Regions from separate parts of the Falsarthrobacter nasiphocae genome, predicted to be linked through region 2. Evidence: predicted binding sites of a transcription regulator. Region 2 holds the regulator's gene; the other holds the start of a gene.
The links. Region 2 encodes HrcA, which represses chaperone genes, less so after heat shock. Its sites were predicted from a motif close to TTNGCACTCGNNNNNNNCGAGTGCNAA; they were not measured.
Positions count from the first base shown of each region.

Region 1 (8,301 bases), 770 kb from region 2:
GGCTCCGGGTCCCTGGGCCCGGCAGCCTCGTGCGCGGCGGCACGAGCGGGCTGCGGGAAGCCGGGGCCCGCGTCGCCGCCGTTGCCGCGGGCGAAGCGCTGCGCCGCGCCGTTGGCCTTCTTGTCGGCCGCCTCGTTGAGGGGATGGCCCGCGTGGCCCTTGACCCAGGTGAAGGTCACGGTGCGCCCTGCCATCTCGCGGTCGATCTCCTTGAGGAGGTCCACATTGAGCACGGGCTTGCCGTCCGCCTTGCGCCAGCCCTTCCGCTTCCACCCGGGCATCCACTTGGTCACGGAATTGATGACGTACTGGCTGTCGCAGAGCACCTGGAGCTCGCTGACGTGGCGGGTCTGCCGGAGCAGGTCCAGCACGGCCATGAGCTCGCCCATGTTGTTGGTGCCGCGGGGCCAGCCGCCGGAGGCCCAGGTGTCCTCGTCGATATACCAGCCCCAGCCGGCGGGCCCGGGGTTTCCGAGGGCGGATCCGTCTGCTGCGGCAATAATCTTCATGAGACCCAGTATCCCAGACCGGCCCCGGGCCGCTGGGGACGGCGGCCGGGCACGCAGGCCGGACCGCGGCATCCCCGAGCGGGCGCGCACACGGAAGCGGGCCCGCCCCGAGCGCTGTGCTCGGGACGGGCCCGCGTGGGTCTGCGCGTGGGCGCGTCGCGACTAGAAGCCGCCCATGCCGCCCATCTCGTCCCCACCGGCGGCCGGAGCGTTCTTCTCCGGCTTGTCGGCCACGACGGCCTCCGTGGTGAGGAAGAGGCCCGCGATGGACGCCGCGTTCTGCAGTGCAGAGCGCGTCACCTTCACCGGGTCGTTGATGCCTGCGGCGAGGAGGTCCTCGTACTCGCCCGTGGCCGCATTGAGGCCGTGTCCGGCGGCGAGGCCGCGGACCTTGTCAGCCACAACACCCGGCTCGAGGCCGGCGTTGAGGGCGATCTGCTTGAGCGGAGCGTCGATGGCCACCTTGACGATGTTGGCGCCAGTGGCCTCATCACCCGTGAGCTCGAGCTTCTCGAAGGCGGCCTTGCCTGCCTGGATGAGGGCCACGCCGCCACCGGCGACGATGCCCTCCTCAACGGCAGCCTTGGCGTTGCGCACGGCATCCTCGATGCGGTGCTTGCGCTCCTTGAGCTCGACCTCCGTCGCGGCGCCGGACTTGAGGACGGCCACGCCGCCCGCAAGCTTGGCGAGGCGCTCCTGGAGCTTCTCGCGGTCGTAGTCCGAGTCCGAGTTGTCGATCTCCGCGCGGATCTGAGCCACGCGGCCGGCGATGGCCTCGGCGTCGCCTGCGCCCTCGACGATGGTCGTCTCGTCCTTCGTGACGACCACCTTGCGGGCCTGGCCGAGCAGGTCAAGCGTGGCGCCCTCGAGGGAGAGGCCGACCTCCTCGGAGATGACCTGGCCGCCCGTGAGGATGGCGATGTCGGCAAGCTGAGCCTTGCGGCGGTCGCCGAAGCCCGGAGCCTTGACGGCGACGGACTTGAACGTGCCGCGGATCTTGTTGACGACGAGCGTCGCGAGCGCCTCGGACTCGACGTCCTCGGCGATGATCAGCAGCGGCTTGCCGGACTGCATGACCTTCTCGAGGATGGCCACCATGTCCTTGACCGTGGAGATCTTGGAGTTGACGATGAGGATGTACGGGTCCTCGAGGACGGCTTCCTGGCGGTCGGCATCCGTGACGAAGTAGCCGGAGATGTAGCCCTTGTCGAAGCGCATGCCCTCGGTGAGCTCGAGCTCGAGCCCGAAGGTGTTGGACTCCTCGACGGTGATGACGCCTTCCTTGCCCACCTTGTCGAGGGCCTCGGCGATGAGGTTGCCGATCTGGGTGTCGCCGGCGGAGATCGAGGCGGTCGCCGCGATCTGCTCCTTGGTCTCGACTTCCTTGGCGGAGGCGATGAGCTCAGCCGTCACGGCCTCGACGGCCTTCTCGATGCCGCGCTTCAGCGACAGCGGGTCCGCACCGGCCGCCACGTTGCGGAGGCCTTCGCGGACGAGGGCCTGGGCGAGAACGGTGGCGGTGGTCGTGCCGTCGCCTGCGACGTCGTCGGTCTTCTTGGCGACCTCCTTGACGAGCTCCGCGCCGATCTTCTCGTAAGGATCCTCGAGCTCGATCTCCTTGGCGATGGAGACGCCGTCATTCGTGATCGTGGGGGCGCCCCACTTCTTCTCGAGAACGACGTTGCGGCCGCGCGGGCCGAGCGTCACCTTGACGGCGTCGGCGAGCGTGTTGAGGCCCCGCTCAAGTCCGCGGCGTGCTTCTTCATCAAAAGCGATGAGCTTTGCCATGTGGTGGAGTCCTTTCAGGACAGCGATATGCAGATGAACACTGATCCCGCCCCGATGCCCGCGACGGACGGGGCCCGCGTGACGGGCCGCCTCATCGTAAGTGAGATCGCGAATGTCAGGAACGGCGACGTTAGCAGTCCCGTGCCCTGAGTGCTAAGTCCATTGTTAGCACTCTCCCCTGATGAGTGCAAGACAGGTGGGCCCTGGGCGAAACCCGCCCGAGCCGGGCCTCGCGCCCGCCCCTATCCCGCGCCGTAGCCCGGGGAGACGACGACCACGAGGCTCTTGCCGAGGCTCTTGTCCACGGCCGTTGCCGCTCCCCCGAGGTCGCTCGCGAGAAGGTCAGCGGCGGCCTTCGTCGAGGACCCGCTGTAGTAGACGGTCGTGCGCCCCGGGTCCTCCTGGCCCCACACCCCGATCTGGCCGATGACCCACCCCTTGGCGGACAGCGCAGCCGCGTCGTCGCGCTGGCGGCCCTCCGCTCCGGTCGCGTTGAACACGTTGACCGTCCGCTTGCGCAGGGCCTTGTCTGCGGCAGCGCTCTCCGGCGTGCTCGCCGAGGCGGACGGGCTGGGGCTGGCGGAGGCCGACGACGGGGCCGCCGAGGGCACCGCATGCTGCGACGCGCGGGGCATGAAGCCGAAGAAAGGCAGAACGAACGCGGCCACGAAGCCCACGAGGAGCGCGCACAGGCCAGCCACCACGAGCGTGCCGACCCGGCCGGCCGGCTCGACAAAGCGCGCACGATGGGCCCCTACATGGCGGGGGTTCTCCGGGATCTCGTCGTACGAGTCCCGGGGCCACGCCTCGCCGGCGCCCCTCTCGTGCCGAGGCGCGTCGTCACTCATACTCATCGGGGCTCCTCCGCAGCAGGAGGCGCGGGGGCCTCGGCGGCCCAGCCGCCGAGCGAGTACCGAGACCGCGCCTCGTCGACTCTCCCGGAAAGTCTAGCGACGAGAGCCGGAAACTCCCGTGCCGCGCGGGGGTCCTGCAGCAGACTGCGAACCATCAGGTAGTGGTCCACGGGCTCGAGGCCGAGGCGCGTGCGGATCGCGCGGTCCTTGGGGGCGGTGTGCTTCCACGGCTCGGACTCCAGCTCGAGGCTGGCTCGCTCCTGCGGGGTCAAGGGGGCGGGGGCCTCGGCGCGCGCTCCGTCTCCCTCCGTCGAGGGCTGGGGCACGGGGCTGGCGTCAGGCATACGGACTAGTCTAGGAAACTTGCGGGTCCGCGCGCGATGCGGCCTGGGGCCTGTCGAGCGTCGCGGCCCAGGGCGGCGGGGCACCCGCCGCGAGGGACGCCGTTCCCGCGGGGCCCGCCCCGGCGCCAGCCGCCGTCGTCGTCCGCCCGCTCTTGACCCACCGCCGACCACCGCCAGCAGGAGTGCGCATGAACCCCGAACCGCCACACCCGGACTGGGAGCAGTCCCTCCCCGGCTTCGCCCGGCGCGCCGAGGAGCTCCTCGACGCAGCCGAGCAGGACTGCCCCGAGTTCCTCCCCGGGCGCGAGCGGGCGCTGGCTGCGTTCTCCGTGGCCCCGGCCGCCGTGAGGTGCGTGATCATCGGGCAGGACCCCTACCCCACGCCCGGCCACGCCATGGGCCTCGCGTTCTCCGCCCACCGCTCCGTGGCGCCGCTGCCCAAGAGCCTCGCGAACATCTACCGGGAGCTCGCCGCGGATCTGCCGGGCGAGGCGCCGCTCCTCGCCGGGGCCACAGCGGACCTCTCCGGGTGGCTCGCCCAGGGAGTTCTCCTCCTCAACACGTGCCTGACGGTCCGCCCCGGGGCGCCGGGCTCCCACTCACGGCTGGGCTGGCAGCAGCTGACCATCGACGCGCTGAGCACCGTGGTGGAAAGGTCAGTCCGGGATGAGCGGCCGCTCGTGCTCCTGGAGTGGGGGCGGCACGCGCAGAAGGTCGGGGACGCGCTGCCTGACGGGCCGCTCGTCCGACGGATCGCCTCCGCGCACCCGTCACCCCTCTCGGCGAGCCGGGGCTTCTTCGGCTCCCGCCCCTTCAGCCGCGCGAACGAGCACCTGACGGCACACGGGCTCGAGCCCGTGGACTGGGTGCGCTCGCTCCTCGATCCGGACGCGGACCACGCGACCGAGCCGGCCTAGGCCGGGCGGCGAGGGGCGGGGAGTGGCCAGGCGCTCGCGCGGGTCAGCGGCGGCGGCCGCGCCGCTGGTCCACCGTGGACTGCGAGGCGCGCGTCAGGGGCCGGGCGAGGTTGTCGCCCGCGACGAGCCCGGCCGCGAGCCCGAGGATGATCATGAGTGCACCGGCGAGGCCGCCCACGCCCGTGAACGTCGACTCCTCGATGGTCAGGGTGTACATCGCGCGGAAGATCGAGAGCCCGGGCAGCAGGTACAGGACGGCGGGGACGGCGACGACGAGCTGCGGCGCGCCGAGGCGCAACGCCACGATCCGCGCCACGAAGCCCACCACGCCGGCTGCCAGCGCGGGCGTGAGGCGCTCCCCGAACCCGAGCCCGATGAAGATCACGTAGGCCGCGTAGCCGACCGTCGCCACGACGGCCGTCGGCAGGAGCAGCCTCACCTGGCTCTGCTCGAAGACGACGATGAGCGACGCCGCCGCGAAGACGACGATCGCGGTGGCCCACGGGCTGAGGTAGGGCACGGGCTTCCACGTGACATCGAGCTGCTCCACCCCGATGATGCTCGCGACGACCACGGGCACAGCGATGCCGACGACGATGGCCCCAAACGTCAGCATCGCCGAGAGAAGACGGCCCGCCGCGGTGACGGGGAACCCGTTGATGGCGTCCTGAACCGCGCCCACGGTGCGTCCGGCCGGCACGAGGAGGACGAGCCCGCCGGCCACGGCGAGGGACGGGCGGAAGCCGTCGTTGAGCGCGAACATCCCCATGGCGAAGGCGGTGACGACGAACGCGCTCACCGTCGTCGAGTAGAAGTCCGGGACGCGCCAGCGGGAGAGCTGCCGTGCCGCGAGGCCGGACACGAGGGTCGCGGCGGTTGTCACGAGCGCCTCCGGGACGTGGCCTCCGATCATGATGACGATCAGCCCGCAGAAGACAGCGCCGGCCACCGTGACCATCCACTTGGCGAACGGCTTGGGCCGCTTCGTGATTCGCCGGAGCTCGTCGGCCGCGTCCGTGCGGCTCACCCCGCCGGCCACGATCTTGGTCACGAGGTCATGGACCATGACAAGGCCCGCGTAGTTGTTCGTCCAGGAGCGCACAACGCGCAGGACGGTGATGGGCGTCTGCCCCGGCGGGGAATAGTTGAGCTGGACTGACTGGTTCGTGATGTCGACGTCGACATCCCTCAGCCCATACGCCGCCGTCACGGCGATCATGCTTGTCTCCACCTCGAGGGCGCCGGCGCCATAGCGGAACATGACCTCGGCGAGGTGCAGAGCGAGATCGAGCGTCTTCCGGGCGCCTTCGTAGGCGTTGATCCCGGCGGTCTCGGGCGGCTCGAAGCGGGGCATCGAGCGGGCGTAGGGCGAGCCTGCGAGCCGGTCGGTGATCGCCATGGCCTGGGTGGGCGGGGCCTCGCCCTGGACCATTTTGCGCAGAAGCCTGCGGGCGGCCGCCGTGCCTCGAACGGCGGGGGCGCCCACGGAGCCGGGTGTGGCCGCGAGCGCGCTCGTTGGGTCAACCCCTGCTGACCCGGTCTCCTCCCGTCCCGCGCGGCCAGGCGCGGGCCGGCCCTCCGAGCCCTTCTCAGGGGTCTCGGGGTCCGTGGGGTGCTCCACGGGCCCGGTCGAGAGCTCGGGGCTGACCCCCACGAGCGCCGCCAGCCGGTCCTGCGGCGAGGTGACGGGGTCCTGCGACACTCACCCGCTCCTTTCTCGGCTCGTGCGGCCGGGTCTTTCGAGAATCAGTAGAACGGCTGGTGGTGCTTGCGGTCCCAGAGGTTGCGGGCCACCTTCTCGCCCAGGCGCGCCCACGCGCCGTACCGCACACGGTCAACGACGACGTCGTAGCAGCCCACGAAGTCCACCACCGTCTTCGTGAAGCTCGTCTTGAAGAGGCCCAGGCCGTACAGGGGGTGTTCCGGGTTCTTGAGCTCGCTCGCGGGGGGCGTGCCGCAGAAGTCGTACTCCGTGATGCCGTGCTCGGCCTTGAGGTCGAGGATCGCCTGCCACTGGAGCTGGTGTGAGTCCCCGTACTGCTTGCGCCGGGGGATCGACCCGCCGTCCTTGTACGTGCCCTTCTTGCCATAGTTGATGACGAAGGCGCCCACCGCGGGGACGCCGTCCTCGTAGGCGAAGTACAAGCGCCCCTGGCCGGCCTCGACGAAGGCCCGCCAGAACATCGAGTAGTACTCGTAGGATCGCAGCCGCATAGCGTTGCGGTCCTGGACCTGGTTCATGAGCTCGAACATCGTGCGGAAGTTCTCGTCCGTCGGCTCCACCCGCTTCGCCTGGGCACCCTCGCGCAGGGCGCGGCGCACGGCGTTGCGGCCGCGGGTATGGAGGGAGCGCAGGAGGGGCTGCTCGTCGAGAGTCGTGTCGAGGATGGCCGTGTGGTCATTGGGCTGTAGGTCGGGGACCTTGACGAGCCCGGCGCCGGTCAGAGAAGCGGCGAGGTCGTCGCTCGCGAGAACATCCGGCTCGACGCGCACGGCGAAGACCCCAAGGCGCTCGCGCCGCACGAACTCCCGCACAGCCTCAGCCGCGGGGAGCAGGTGCTCCGGCTGGCCGACGTCCGGCCCCTTGATGAGGTACCAGTACTTGCCGAGCCCTGGGACAGACTTCTCAAGGGCGAGGTTGTAGCTGGGCTGCACGCCGTCCGCCTCGATGACGAGGAAGCGGGGGGCCCAGCCGAAGTGGGACTTGACCTCCGCGAAGGAAGCGGACTGCAGCATGTTGCCGCCGTTGGGGTTCGACGTGACGTGGTCGTCCCAGTCGACGATCTCTTGAGCGGTCGCGAAGCGCGCCGAAAAATTCACCATGTAAAGAAGCCTCTGATCCGTTCTCGGCGCCCGCAGCCCTCTCCCAGCTGCGGCGCGGTCACTCTCTGTTTCGAGCTTACTCGGTGGCTCAGACCCGAGGCCAGGCACCGAGTGTGATGTTCCTGAGGCCCTCGGGTGATGAGCTGACGGCGCCCGAGCCCTGCCCCCGGCAGCCCGCCGACGCATCCCCGCCGCGGACCCACAACGCGAGAACGGCAGGGGCGGATCTCTCCGCCCCTGCCGTCATTGGTGCTTCCTACTGGACTCGAACCAGCGACCTCTCGCGTGTGAAGCGAGCGCTCTAACCAACTGAGCTAAGGAAGCGCACGAGTTCCCAGTGTAGTCCACTCAGGCCCCGTGTGGGTAATCGTCGGTAGGCTGGCCCGCATGCACTACTTACTGCGCACACTCCTCAACCTCGTCATGTCCCGCCGGCGCTCCCCGCTCTCCCTGTGGGACACATCAGTCGTGAGATTTCGAACCCTCCCCATGGATGTGGACATCGCCGTTCATATGAACAACGGCGTCTACTTCACGATGTTCGATTTGGGGCGGTTCGACCTCCTCGTGCGCGCCGGCGCGTTCGAGAAGACCCGGTCCAATGGCTGGACGCCCGTCGTGGCGGCGGAGACCATCTCGTTCCGCAAGTCCCTCAATCTCGGCAAGGCCTACGAGCTCCACACTCGCATCCTCGGCTCGGACGAGCGGGCGGTGTACTTCGAGCAGCGCATGGTGGCCGACGGCGAGATCTACGCGCGGGGCTACGTCTGCACACGGATGACCTCTGCCAACGGGCCGGTCCCCGTGGAGGATCTCCTCGCCCTCGCGGAGCCCGCGGAAGAGGGACGGAACGCGGTGCCAGAGTGGCTCCTGGAGTGGCGGGAGAAGACCGCGCTGCCGAGCACTCGACGCCCGGCTCCGAACGTGTGGGATGCCCCTGGTGAGCGGGTCGGCCGCTGACCCGCGGCAGACCGTGATGGAGCCCCCTGCCGGATTCGAACCGGCGACCCTCTGTTTACAAGACAGATGCTCTGGCCAGCTGAGCTAAGGGGGCGCGCCCCGCGCA
Region 1 covers NZ_JAVDUI010000001.1:775,585-783,885, forward strand. Annotated here, with positions in the region: gene J2S35_RS03455 (RNase H family protein) at 1-509, opposite strand, end outside; gene groL (chaperonin GroEL) at 672-2,297, opposite strand; gene J2S35_RS03465 (LytR C-terminal domain-containing protein) at 2,540-3,151, opposite strand; gene J2S35_RS03470 (DUF3263 domain-containing protein) at 3,148-3,495, opposite strand; gene J2S35_RS03475 (uracil-DNA glycosylase) at 3,684-4,412, shown strand; gene J2S35_RS03480 (threonine/serine exporter family protein) at 4,456-6,114, opposite strand; gene J2S35_RS03485 (lipid II:glycine glycyltransferase FemX) at 6,159-7,235, opposite strand; tRNA gene J2S35_RS03490 (tRNA-Val) at 7,483-7,559, opposite strand; gene J2S35_RS03495 (acyl-CoA thioesterase) at 7,623-8,195, shown strand; tRNA gene J2S35_RS03500 (tRNA-Thr) at 8,213-8,289, opposite strand.
Region 1: groL (chaperonin GroEL) is a predicted target of HrcA. The motif match lies at 2,428-2,454, and genes of this name have one in related genera.

Region 2 (8,301 bases):
TCCTGCACGAGTTCCGAACCGCCCGGCGGCGCATCTCGCCGGACGCGGTCACCGCGCTCGTCGCCGCCGTGGGGACGAGCCTCGCGGAGCTGGACTCCGCGTGCGCGCAGCTCATCCAGGACGTCCCGGGAGACGTGGACGCCGCCACCGTGGACACCTACTACGGCGGTCGGGTGGAGGCCACGGCGTTCAAGGTGGCCGACGCCGCCCTGGCGGGGCAGACGGCCCACGCGCTCGGGATTGCCCGAGCGGCGATGAACACGGGCACGGACCCGGTGCCGCTCGTCGCCGCCATCGGGGCCAAGGTCCGCAGCACGGCCCGCGTGTTCGAGTACCGAGGCGGCCCGGGGGACGCGGCGAAGGCGTTCGGCATGGCGCCGTGGCAGGCCAAGAACGCCCTGGCGGACTCGCGCCGGTGGAGCACGCAGACGCTCCGTCAGGCCGTGGCCGCCGTCGGCGAGGCGGACTACAACGTCAAAGGCGGGACCCGGAACCCCGCCTTCGTCGTCGAGCGGCTCATCATCGAGATCGGGCGCCTGCTGTCCCGGCGCTGACGCCCCGGTGCAGCCCGGCCGCCCGGGCACAGAAAAACCTCAGCCCCGGTGCACAGTGCACCGGGGCTGAGGCAGACGCGGTCAATGCCGCGGCAGACGGACTCGCTTAGAGCGCCGCAACCTTCTTGGAGATGGCCGACTTGCGGTTGGCCGCCTGGTTGCGGTGGATGACGCCCTTGCTCACGGCCTTGTCGAGCTTGCGGCTCGCGGCGGCGAGGGCGGTGGTCGCTGCTTCCTTGTCGGCGGAGGCGACAGCCTCGTTGACGGAGCGAACGAGCGTCTTCAGCTCGCTCTTGACAGCCGCATTGCGCTGACGAGCCTTCTCGTTCGTCAGGATGCGCTTCTTCTGGGACTTGATGTTGGCCACAACTGCTCTTTCACTGATGGAGAACTGGTCGGTGAGGGTGTCCCGCCGTGGTGACGACTGAGCGGCGTGGGGTACCGCGGGGATCACCTGACGGGGTGCCCGTCGACCTGCGCGGACACACAACCACACAGTCTAGCAAACATGCGGCGGATCGCCCGATTCCTGACCGCCGCCGTGTCGCGCGGGGAGTTCGCCGCGCGGACGACGCGCGGGACAGCCGTCTTCATGGGAGAATGAATCACTGCCCTGCCTCCACTCTTCGCAAGGATAATTCGTACCCGTGTCGCCCAAGGCCCTCAACGCGCTGACGCCCGCGCAGACCCCCGCGGAGCTCATCCGCAATTTCTGCATCATCGCCCACATTGACCACGGCAAGTCCACCCTCGCGGACCGGATGCTGCAGTTCACCGGGGTCGTGCAGCCGCGTGACATGAAGGCGCAGTACCTGGACCGCATGGACATTGAGCGGGAGCGTGGCATCACGATCAAGTCCCAGGCCGTCCGCATGCCGTGGGAGCTGGACGACACAACCTACGCGCTCAACATGATCGACACGCCGGGCCACGTGGACTTCACCTACGAGGTCTCCCGCTCGCTGGCGGCGTGCGAGGGCGCCGTCCTCCTCGTCGACGCCGCGCAGGGCATCGAGGCTCAGACCCTGGCCAATCTCTACCTGGCCATGGAGAACGAGCTGACGATCATCCCCGTGCTCAACAAGATCGACCTCCCCGCCGCTCAGCCGGAGAAGTACGCGGAGGAGATCGCGTCGCTCATCGGCGGAGACCCCGCGGACGTCCTCAAGGTCTCCGGCAAGACGGGCGTGGGCGTGGAGCCGCTGCTCGACAAGATCGTCCGTGACATCCCCGCCCCGGTCGGCGACCCGGACGCCCCGGCGCGTGCCATGATCTTCGACTCGGTGTACGACACGTACCGCGGCGTTGTGACGTACGTGCGCGTCGTCGACGGTTCCCTGAGCCCCCGCGAGCGGATTGTCATGATGTCCACCCGCGCCACGCACGAGCTCCTGGAGATCGGCGTCGTCTCCCCGGAGCCGATCCCCACCCAGGGCCTCGGCGTCGGCGAGGTGGGATACCTCATCACTGGCGTGAAGGACGTGCGCCAGTCCAAGGTGGGCGACACGGTCACGAACTTCGCCAAGCCCGCCGAGGACACGCTTGCCGGCTACGAGGACCCCAAGCCCATGGTCTTCTCGGGCCTGTACCCCCTGGACGGCACGGACTACCCGGTGCTCCGCGACGCGCTGGACAAGCTCAAGCTCAACGACGCGGCCCTCGTGTACGAGCCGGAGACGAGTGCTGCGCTCGGGTTCGGCTTCCGTGTCGGCTTCCTTGGGCTGCTCCACCTGGAGATCGTCCGCGAGCGGCTCGAGCGCGAGTTCAACCTTGACCTCATCTCGACGGCGCCCAACGTCGTCTACGAGGTGGAGCTCGAGGACCGCTCGCGCGTCGTCGTCACCAACCCCTCGGAGTTCCCCTCCGGGAAGGTGACGGAGGTCAAGGAGCCGATGGTCTCGGCGACCATCCTCGCGCCCAATGAGTTCGTGGGGGCCATCATGGAGCTGTGCCAGTCCCGTCGCGGCCAGTTGAAGGGCATGGACTACCTCTCGGAGGAGCGCGTGGAGATCCGCTACTGGCTCCCGCTCGCCGAGATCGTCTTCGACTTCTTCGACGTGCTCAAGTCCCGCACGCGCGGCTATGCCTCCCTCGATTGGAAGGCGGACGGCGAGCAGGTCGCTGACCTCGTCAAGGTGGACATCCTCCTTCAGGGCGAGCAGGTGGACGCGTTCTCCGCGATCACGCACCGCGACAAGGCCTACGCGTACGGCACCCGCCTGACGGCGAAGCTCCGGGAGCTCATTCCGCGCCAGCAGTTCGAGGTCCCCATCCAGGCGGCGATCGGCTCGCGCATCATTGCCCGCGAGAACATCCGCGCCATCCGCAAGGACGTGCTCGCCAAGTGCTACGGCGGCGACATCAGCCGCAAGCGCAAACTGCTCGAGAAGCAGAAGGAAGGCAAGAAGCGCATGAAGATGGTGGGCCGCGTCGAGGTCCCGCAGGAGGCGTTCATCGCCGCGCTCTCGTCGGATGAGTCGAAGGACTCCAAGGACAAGAAGAAGTAGCCCGCGTGGCTCCTTCACTGCCCCTCGGCGAGAAGCCTCCCCTCGACGGCTCGCTGCCCCCGTCCGCCCTGGAGGGCTCGGCGGGCCGCCCTCTCTCGCTCTACGTCCACGTGCCGTTCTGCTCGGTGCGCTGCGGCTATTGCGACTTCAACACGTACACCGCCACCGAGCTCGGCGGCGGGGGCGCGCAGGCGGAGTACGCGGGTCAGGCGGTGCGGGAGTTGGATCTCGCGCGCCGGGTTCTCGGCGCCGGTGAAGAGGCCGACGACGGTCGGCCGCTGCACTCGGTCTTCTTCGGCGGGGGGACGCCGTCGCAGCTGCCCGCCGAGGATCTCGCGGCCATTCTCCGTGCGGCGGTCGAACGGTTCGGGCTTGAGCCAGGGGCCGAGGTGACGATGGAGGCCAATCCGGACTCGGTCACCCGGGAGATGCTCGAGGCGATGGCCGCGGAGGGCCTCACTCGCGTGTCCTTCGGCATGCAGTCCGCCGTCCCGCACGTCCTGCGCACCTTGGACCGCACGCATGAGCCGGAACGTCTGCCCGTTGTGACGGCGTGGGCGCGGGAGCTGGGCCTGTCGGCGAGCGTGGATCTCATCTACGGCACACCGGGCGAGAGCCTCGGGGATTGGCGGCGCTCCCTCGAGGAGGCCATTGCGCTCGAGACGGAGCACGTCTCGGCGTACTCGCTCATCATCGAGGACGGCACGAAGCTCGCGGCCCGGATGCGGCGCGGTGAGCTGCCCTACCCGAGCGACGACGAGGCCGCGGACAAGTACGAGCTGGCCGACTCGCTCCTCACCGCGGCGGGCTTTGAGTGGTACGAGGTGAGCAACTTCGCGAAGAGTGAAGCAGAGCGCTCCCGCCACAACCAGGCGTACTGGCTTGGATCAGACTGGTGGGGCGTCGGCCCCGGTGCGCACTCGCATGTCGGGGGCGTCCGCTTCTGGAACGCGAAGCACCCCACGGCCTACGCCCAGCGGCTGCTCGCGGGGGAGAGCCCGAGTGTGGGGCGGGAGGTCCTCACCGAGGAGCAGCGACACGTGGAGCGCGTGCTCCTGGAGATTCGCATGCGGGAGGGGCTGGACCTCGCCGTCGTGGGGCCGGCGGGCCGTGAGAAGGTCGCGGGGCTGATCGCCCGCGAGCTGGTTGAGCCGAAGGCGGCGTTCGCCGGGCGGCTCGTGCTGACCCTCAGGGGCCGGCTCATGGCGGACGCGGTGGTTCGCGAGCTTCTCGACTAGCGGATGAGGCGCAGGTTGAAGTCGTAGCGGTACGGGCGGCCGCGCTCGACCTCGATGCCCGCGAGCACCGAGAAGATCGTGACGATCACCCAGATGATGGCGTGGACGACCGCGAAGAAGCCGCCGATCCCCGGCAGCGGGGACAGGGCCAGCGCGATGAGCGCGAGGATCGTGGGGGGCAGCGTGAAGTTGAGCGCCTCCTTGGACTCCTGGGCGGTGAACGGGCCGCGGTCTTTGAAGACGAGGAAGATCAGGAGCGAGGGCACGCACATGAGGACGCCGCCGAAGTGGGCGAGCGTGGCCCACTGGCGGTCCTGCGCCGCGGTCAGCGGGAGGGCAGAGGCTGGGGCGCCTTCGAACCGGTCCGTCTCGGACTCGCGGGGATCGTGCTCAGAAGAAGCGTGTGCCACGGGGTGCTGTTACCTGATTCGCTCGAGTGGGGGTGGGGTCTTGCGGGTATGGCAATTCTAGCGGCCAATCGGCGCGCCGGTCGCCCTCAGGCGGGTCCGGCGCCGGGTGGGACGGTGACGAAGTCGATCACTTCCTCGACGCGCCCGAGCAGACTCGGCTCCAGATCCGCATAGGTGGTCACGGCTCCGAGGATGCGGCGCCAGCCGTTCGCGACGTCGGCCTGGGAGGCGTGAGGCCAGCCGAGGCCGCGCAGGATGCCGGTCTTCCAGTCCTGGCCGCGCGGAACAGTGGGCCACGCAGCGAGTCCGAGGACGCCGGGCTTGACCGTCTGCCACACGTCCACGTAGGGGTGTCCGACGATGAGGACATTGCCCCGCGCGCCCGGAGTGCGCATGGCCGCGTCGCGGATCCGGCTCTCCTTGGTGCCGTCGACGAGGTGATCGACGAGGATGCCGAGCCTGCGCGTGGGGGACGGAGCGAAGTCCGCGATGGCTGCGCCGAGGTCGTCGACGCCGTGGAGGGGCTCGACGACGATCCCCTCCACGCGCAGGTCGTCGCCCCAGACCTTCTCGATGAGCTCCGCGTCGTGCTTGCCCTCGACCCAGATTCGGCTGGCCCGGGCGGTCCGCGCGCGCTGGCCGGCGACCTTGACGGACCCGCTCGCCGTCCGCTGGGGCCCCTTGGGGGCGGTCGGCGCGGGGGGAGTGAGGTCGATGGCCTGGCCGTCGAGGAGGAGTCCTGGCCCGAGGGGGAAGGCGCGGATCGCGCCGTGGCGGTCCTCGAGCTCGATGAGGATCGCGCCTCCGGACTTCTCGATCCGGACCACGGCGCCCACGAACCCCGAGAGCGGGTCCTCCAGCACCATGTCCCGCTCCACGGGCACGCGGGGCAGCGCCTTCTTGACGGGCTTGGTGAGACGGGTGGGACCCCACGAATAGTCGAACTGCGGCACGGGGTCCTCCGGGTGAGATGGGTGGGCGTGTTCGCTCAGGGTGAGCCGGTGACTAGCCATACTAGAGTTAGCACTTGTGCGAAGTGACTGCCAGCCGGGAGCGCGCGGCGGCGGGATCTCCGCACGGAACCAGCCATCGAGACGCCACGGGGGAGAGCGAGTGTCAGCCAGCGTGCCGAACGAGCGCCGCCTCGCCGTGCTCCGCGCCATTGTCGGAGACTACGTGTGCACGCGCGAGCCCGTGGGGTCGAAGGCCCTGGCGGACCGCCATCATCTCGGGGTCTCCCCGGCCACCATCCGCAACGACATGGCCGTCCTCGAGGAAGAGGGCCTCATCACGGCCCCGCACACGAGCGCAGGCCGCATCCCCACGGACCGCGGCTACCGCCTCTTCGTGGACCGGATCTCCGAGGTCAAGCCCCTCTCTGCGGCGGAGCGGAACGCCATCCGCACCTTCCTGGATGGGGCTGAGGATCTCGACGACGTCATGCTGCGCAGCGTGAGGCTCATGAGCCAGTTGACGCAGCAGGCGGCGATGATCCAGTATCCGGTGAGCTCCGCTGCGAGCGTTCAGGCCATCGAGGTCGTGGAGCTGAGCGAGACGATCTCGCTGGTCATCCTGGTGACGAGCTCGGGTCAGGTGTCGCAGCGGACGGTGGCGCTGCCGGGCCTGGCACGGCCAGAGGTCGAGGCCGCCCGGGACAGCGCGCGGGCCCTGCTGGTCGGCCTCCCCCTGGAATCGGCGGGCGCCTCGGCGCGCGCCGCCGTCCCGCTGGAGGGGCCCCCGGGTCCGCCGAGTGCCGTGGGGACCATCCTCGTGGCCGCTGCGGAGATCTGCGACTCGTTCCGGGTCTCCCGCCTGGCGATGAGTGGCACGGCCCACCTCGCCCGCTCCCGGCGAGACTTCGCCTCCTCCGTCACGCCGGTGCTCGAGGCCCTCGAGGAGCAGGTGGTGCTGCTGCGCCTGCTCTCGGAGATCTCCCTCGAGGAGCGGGATCTCGAAGTGCGCATTGGCAGCGAGAACGCCGGGCCCCTCTCCGAGGCGGCCGTCGTCGTCGCCCACTACGGAAGCCCGGACTCACCGGAGGGTGGGCTGGGAGTCATTGGGCCCACGCGCATGGACTACGCCGCCTCCATGGCGGCAGTGCGGGCCGTGGCCCGCTACATCACACGCATTCTTCACTCAGACGAACAAAGGATTCTCCCGCAGTGAGCCATTACGAGACGCTTGGCGTCGCCCAGGACGCGAGCGACGAAGAGATCAAGCGGGCCTACAAGAAGCTCGCCCGCAAGTATCACCCGGACATCAATCCGGGGGAGGACGCGGCTGAGCAGTTCAAGAAGGTCTCGCACGCCTACGAGGTGCTGAGCGACCGCGAGCGGCGGGCCAACTACGACCGCTTCGGCGACGCGAACGGCAACGCCGCCCCGGGCTTCGGCGGCGGCGGCGGATTCGGAGGCTTCGACTTCGGCGACATCTTCGGCTCGTTCTTCGGCGGAGGACAGCGCGGCCCCGCCTCGCGCGCTCAGGCCGGCCAGGACGCGCTCATCGGCGTCCAGGTCACCCTCGAGGAGGCCGTCTTCGGTGTCACGCGCTCCATCGACGTGCGCACGGCCGTCGTCTGCGAGACGTGCAACGGATCGTGCTGCGAGCCCGGCACGCGCCCCACGACATGCGACGTCTGCCGGGGCTCGGGTCAGATCGCCCAGGAGGTCGTCACACCGCTCGGCCGCATGCAGTCGGCCGCCCCGTGCGGTTCCTGCCGCGGATTCGGCACCGTCATCAAGCACCCCTGCGTCACGTGCCAGGGCCAGGGCCGCGTCCAGGAGCGCCGCAGCATCACGATCAAGGTCCCTGGCGGCATTCGCACGGGCAACCGCATTCAGCTCCGCGGCGAGGGCGAGGCCGGCGTGGCCGGAGGCCCGGCGGGAGACCTCTACGTGGAGATCAAGGTCAAGCCAGACTCGGCGTTCGAGCGGGACGGCGACGATCTCACGACGAACATCGCAGTGCCGATGACGACGGCCGCGCTCGGCGCTGAGCTGACGATCGACACGTTCGACGGACCGCAGACGGTCAACGTCGAGGCGGGCACCCAGAGCGGCACCGTCCGCACGCTCCGCGGCCTCGGGGCCAAGCGGCTGCGCAACGGCGTCGCCACGGAGGACCGTGGCGACCTGCGCGTGGTCATCAACGTCGAGACGCCGACCAAGGTCAAGGGGCGCGAGCGGGAGCTCCTCGAGGAGCTCGCCCGCCTGCGCGGCGAGGACAAGCGCTCCGGCACGGTCCGCGCTGACGCCCAGGCCGGGGGCGTGTTCTCTCGCCTGCGCGGCAAGTTCGGCGGCGGGCACGCGTGACCCTGCACCAGTTCGCGGCCGGGCGGTCCCTTGCGGGGGCTGAGCTCGGCGGCCGCGTCGTCGTCGAGGGCGGTGAGGCCAAGCACGCGCTGACCGTCCACCGTCTCGCTGACGGCGCCCACGTGCGCATCTCTGACGGGGAGGGGCGGGTCGTCGTCGGTCCTGTCAGCGGTGACTCGATGCGCGGCAAGGAGCCGCGCCTCGTCGTCGTGGCCGAAGAGATCCTCTCAGTGCCGCGGCTCGCTCCGCCCGTCCGGGTGGTGCAGGCCCTCGCCAAGGGG
Region 2 covers NZ_JAVDUI010000001.1:4,109-12,409, forward strand. Annotated here, with positions in the region: gene holA (DNA polymerase III subunit delta) at 1-554, shown strand, start outside; gene rpsT (30S ribosomal protein S20) at 661-921, opposite strand; gene lepA (translation elongation factor 4) at 1,202-3,061, shown strand; gene hemW (radical SAM family heme chaperone HemW) at 3,067-4,299, shown strand; gene J2S35_RS00035 (DUF4870 domain-containing protein) at 4,296-4,709, opposite strand; gene J2S35_RS00040 (DUF3097 domain-containing protein) at 4,796-5,662, opposite strand; gene hrcA (heat-inducible transcriptional repressor HrcA) at 5,835-6,875, shown strand; gene dnaJ (molecular chaperone DnaJ) at 6,872-8,020, shown strand; gene J2S35_RS00055 (16S rRNA (uracil(1498)-N(3))-methyltransferase) at 8,017-8,301, shown strand, end outside.